One region of the Streptomyces sp. NPDC007095 genome, then DNA from elsewhere that is predicted to be linked to it. Evidence: riboswitches for the same ligand, from Rfam matches in the RefSeq annotation. Region 1 holds a riboswitch; the other holds the start of a gene.
What was found. Region 1 has a riboswitch for thiamine pyrophosphate ahead of thiC (phosphomethylpyrimidine synthase ThiC). Riboswitches for the same ligand answer to the same signal wherever they lie in the genome.
Positions count from the first base shown of each region.

Region 2: it holds a riboswitch for thiamine pyrophosphate, as region 1 does, so the genes downstream of both, thiO (glycine oxidase ThiO) here and thiC (phosphomethylpyrimidine synthase ThiC) in region 1, are expected to answer to the same signal.

Region 1 is NZ_JBEYFS010000004.1:48,400-50,598, reverse strand. Features, by position in the region: gene ABZ656_RS02635 (YibE/F family protein) at 1-999, opposite strand, end outside; TPP riboswitch at 1,071-1,248, shown strand; gene thiC (phosphomethylpyrimidine synthase ThiC) at 1,241-2,199, shown strand, end outside.
Region 2 is NZ_JBEYFS010000261.1:1,124-3,322, reverse strand. Features, by position in the region: gene ABZ656_RS49440 (FAD-dependent oxidoreductase) at 1-740, opposite strand, end outside; TPP riboswitch at 922-1,033, shown strand; gene thiO (glycine oxidase ThiO) at 1,031-2,199, shown strand, end outside.

The sequences.
Region 1 (2,199 bases):
GATGCCGATCAGCACCAGGGAGAGCAGGGTGCCGAGCACCGCCACCGATGTACGGGCCGAGAGGCCGTGGCACATGTAGAGCGCGATCAGCATGATGGCGCTCGCCCCGACCACGGCCACGACCAGCGGATTCGAGCCCTGCAGGATCGCGGGCAGGATGAAGAAGGTCAGGATCACGAAGCTGATGGCCAGTGCGACCAGCGCCATGACACCGCGCATCCGGCCCACCACCACGACGGCCAGCGCGAAGATCCCGGCGAGCAGCGCCATCGGGAACTTCCGGTTCACATCGGTGACCGAGTACTGCAGGTCCCTGGGCGCGGAGGGCTCGTACGCGGCCACGACCTTCTCGCCCTCGTGCAACTGCCGTGACTGGTCGGGCTGGATGATCTCCGTGAACGTACGGCCCTTGTCCTTGCCGGTGTCGATCCGGATCGTCGCCTTTTTGCAGTCGCCCGTCGCCTGTTGCTGCGCGGAGGAGCCCTCGGCGGTGGATGTGTCGCCGCTCGGGGTCTCCCCCGACGCGTTCACGGACTTGCAGCTGACCTTGTCGACCTTGGTGACCGTGGCCTGCTGGGTCTGCCGGTCGAAGCCGACGCCGGTGCGCTCGTGGGACGGGGCGCCACCGGGCCAGAGCACCGCGAGACCCACAACGACCGCGGCGGCGAAGGGGATCAGAATGGCCGCGATGACCTTGCGCAGATGCTTGGAGACGGGCGTGGCGGGCCCATGGCTGTGACTGTGCGAGTGCCCAGACCCGTGCTCGTCCCCAGGCCCATGTCCATTCCCAGGCCCGTCCCCAGACCCATGTCCGTGTCCGTCCCCGGGGCCGTGCCCGTGTCCCGCACCCGGTCCGTGCCCATGCCCGCCCCCCGGACCGAGGCCACTGCCCGGCCCGCGTCCGTGGCCGTCTCCGGGACCAGGTCCATAGCCGTCTCCGGGACCGCGTCGGCGCGGCGGCTCGGACGGCGGGAACGGGGGCTGCTGCGTTGTGGTCACCGACCGATCATCGCAAGAACGGTGATGGCCCTCTGTTCACCGCGCCAGATATGACGCTAGCGTGGAGTCACCTTTGCACACGCGGGAGCTCGGAGCACCGGGCTGAGAGGGCGCTGACCTTCGTCTTAGCGATGTTTCACGTGGAACGAGTGATGTTTCACAAGGGACGTCTGCAGACGGAATCCGCTGCGTCGACCGCCGAACCTGTTACCGGGTAATGCCGGCGTAGGGAGTAGGTCTCATGACCAACAAGGACGTACGCACGCCTGCCTCCAGCCAGATCGGCGAGGCGCCTGCCCCGCCCGAGGGCGAACAGCCACGGGAGGCCGGGAAGTCCATCGGCTGGCACAAGGGATACGTCGGGGGTTCGCGCCCCGATCTGCGGGTGCCGGTCCGTCAAGTGCATCTCACCAACGGGCAGTCCGTCACGCTGTACGACACCTCCGGCCCGTACACCGATCCGGTCGTCGACACCGACGTACGCAGGGGCCTCGCGCCGCTGCGCGAGAACTGGATCATCGCCCGCGGTGACACCGAGGAGTATGCGGGCCGTCCCGTCCGTCCCGAGGACGACGGAATCAAGCACACCGCTCCGCGCGGGGGCCTGCGCAACCTCGACGCGGTCTTCCCGGGGCGGCCGCGCCAGCCACGTCGAGGCCGTTCCGGAGAGGCGGTCACGCAGCTCGCGTACGCCCGGCGGGGCGAGATCACGCCCGAGATGGAGTTCGTGGCGGTCCGCGAGAACGTCGACCCCGAGGTCGTACGCGAGGAGATCGCCGCCGGTCGCGCGGTGCTGCCCGCGAACGTCAACCACCCGGAGATCGAACCGATGATCATCGGCAAGCGGTTCCTGGTGAAGGTCAACGCCAACATCGGCAACTCCGCCGTCACCTCCTCCATCGAGGAGGAGGTCGAGAAGATGACCTGGGCCACCCGCTGGGGCGCGGACACGGTCATGGACCTGTCCACCGGCCGCAATATCCACACCACGCGGGAATGGGTTCTGCGCAACTCCCCCGTCCCCATCGGCACGGTGCCGCTCTACCAGGCTCTGGAGAAGGTGGACGGCCGCGCCGAGGAGCTGACCTGGGAGATCTACAAGGACACGGTCATCGAGCAGGCCGAGCAGGGCGTGGACTACATGACGGTCCACGCGGGCGTGCGGCTGCCGTACGTGCCGCTCACCGCGAACCGCAAGAC
Region 2 (2,199 bases), on a different contig from region 1:
GCGGGGCGCGCGCCGATACCGACGACCACGGCACCCGCCGGCACCCGCGAGCCGTCGTCGAGGACCACCGCACCGGGCTCGACACGCTCCACGCGCGCGTGGGTGCGCAGCGACGCGCCGCTGTCCGCGTACCAGGCGGTCATCGGCGCGGCCACCTCCGCGGGCAGCGCCCCGGCCAGCGGCCGGTCGGCGGCCTCGACGACCGTGACCGCGCACCCGGCCTCGCGCGCCGCCGTCGCGAACTCCGCGCCGATCCAGCCCGCCCCGACGACCACGATGTCGTGCTGCTGGGCGAGCACGGGGCGCAGTCGCTCGGCGTCGTCCAGGGTCCGCAGCAGATGGACGCCGGGGACGCCCTGTGCGCCGGGCAGCTGGATCGGTTCCGCGCCGGTCGCGAGGACCAGGACGTCGTACGGCACCGGTCCTGCCTCGGTGTCCAGCTCGTGGTCTGCGGGGCGCAGGCCCAGCGCCTCGCAGCCGAGTCGCAGTTCGATGCCCAGCGCCTCGAAGTCGATGTCGAAGGCGGAGCCCTCGGCCTTGCCGAGCAGCACCGCCTTGGACAGGGGTGGCCGGTCGTACGGCTGGTGCGGCTCGGCGCCGATCAGCGTCACGTCCCCGGTGAAACCCTGTTCCCGCAGGGCGACCGCCGTCTGCACGCCGGCCATGCCCGCGCCCACGATGACGACCCGCCGTGCCGTACGCCCCTGCGTCCGCACCTGTGCCCGCGTCTGCTCGCTCACCTGATCACCATAGACAACTGACAATCTGTCAGTCAGGGGACGTGCGCAGTGACCTGTTCCACAACGGATCTCGCCGTCCTGCTCGTCGTACGCGGACCGCGTGCGCGTACCGACCCGCGAACGGGCTCTGGACGGAGGCTCCCTTACTGAGACATACGGCAGCGGGCTAGGGTGGCGAACGTAAAGCACTCGCGGGAGCCCGGACGCACCGGGCTGAGAGGGAGGCTGGCGGCCTCCGACCGTACGAACCTGATCCGGGTCATGCCGGCGAAGGGAGGGGCTGGACGCCCATGTCGCCTACGCGTACACCTGCACGTTCATCGGATGCGCCGTCATCGGACGCACGTACCTCGGACGTCCTCGTCATCGGGGGCGGGATCATCGGTCTCGTGACCGCCTGGCGGGCCGCGCAGCGCGGGTTCACCGTCGCGGTCGTGGACCCCGAGCCGGGCGGCGGAGCGGCACGGGTGGCCGCCGGAATGCTCGCCGCCGTCACCGAGCTGCACTACGGCGAGCAGACCCTGCTGGGCCTGAACCTCGCCTCCGCGCGCCGCTATCCCGACTTCGCCGCCGAACTCACCGAGGCGAGCGGCCAGGACCTCGGCTACCGCCGGTGCGGCACGCTGGCCGTCGCCATGGACGCCGACGACCGGGCCCACCTGCGCGAACTGCATGCCTTGCAACACCGCTCGGGGCTCGAATCGGAGTGGCTCAGCGGCCGGGAGTGCCGCCGTCTGGAGCCGATGCTCGCGCCGGGCGTGCGCGGCGGGCTGCGGGTCGACAAAGACCACCAGATCGACCCGCGCCGACTCGCGAAGGCCCTGGTCACGGCATGCGAGCGGGCCGGAGTGAAGTTCCACCGGACGTGGGCGGAGCGCCTGACCGTCGTACGGGACCGGGCCGCCGGGGTCGTCACGACGGACGGTGAACAGCTGGCGGCGGGGCAGGTGGTACTCGCGGCCGGGAGCCTCAGCGGGAAGCTCCCGGGCGTGCCCGCCGACGTACTGCCGCCCGTACGGCCCGTGAAGGGTCAGGTGCTGCGGCTGACCGTGCCGAAGCGGTACGCCCCGTTCCTGAGCCGGACCGTGCGGGCCGTGGTGCGCGGCAGCCAGGTCTATCTGGTGCCGCGGGAGAACGGTGAGCTCGTCGTGGGCGCCACCAGCGAGGAGCTGGGCTGGGACACGACGGTGACCGCGGGCGGGGTCTACGAGCTGCTGCGCGACGCCCATGAGCTGGTGCCCGGGATCACCGAGCTGCCGCTCACCGAGACGCGCGCGGGCCTGCGGCCGGGGTCGCCCGACAACGCGCCACTGCTCGGCCCGACCGCGCTCGACGGGCTGCTGCTGGCCACCGGGCACTACCGCAACGGCGTCCTGCTCACGCCCGTCACCGGGGACGCCATGGCGCACGTCCTGACCACCGGCGAGCTTCCGGAAGAGGCCCGCCCCTTCACCCCCGG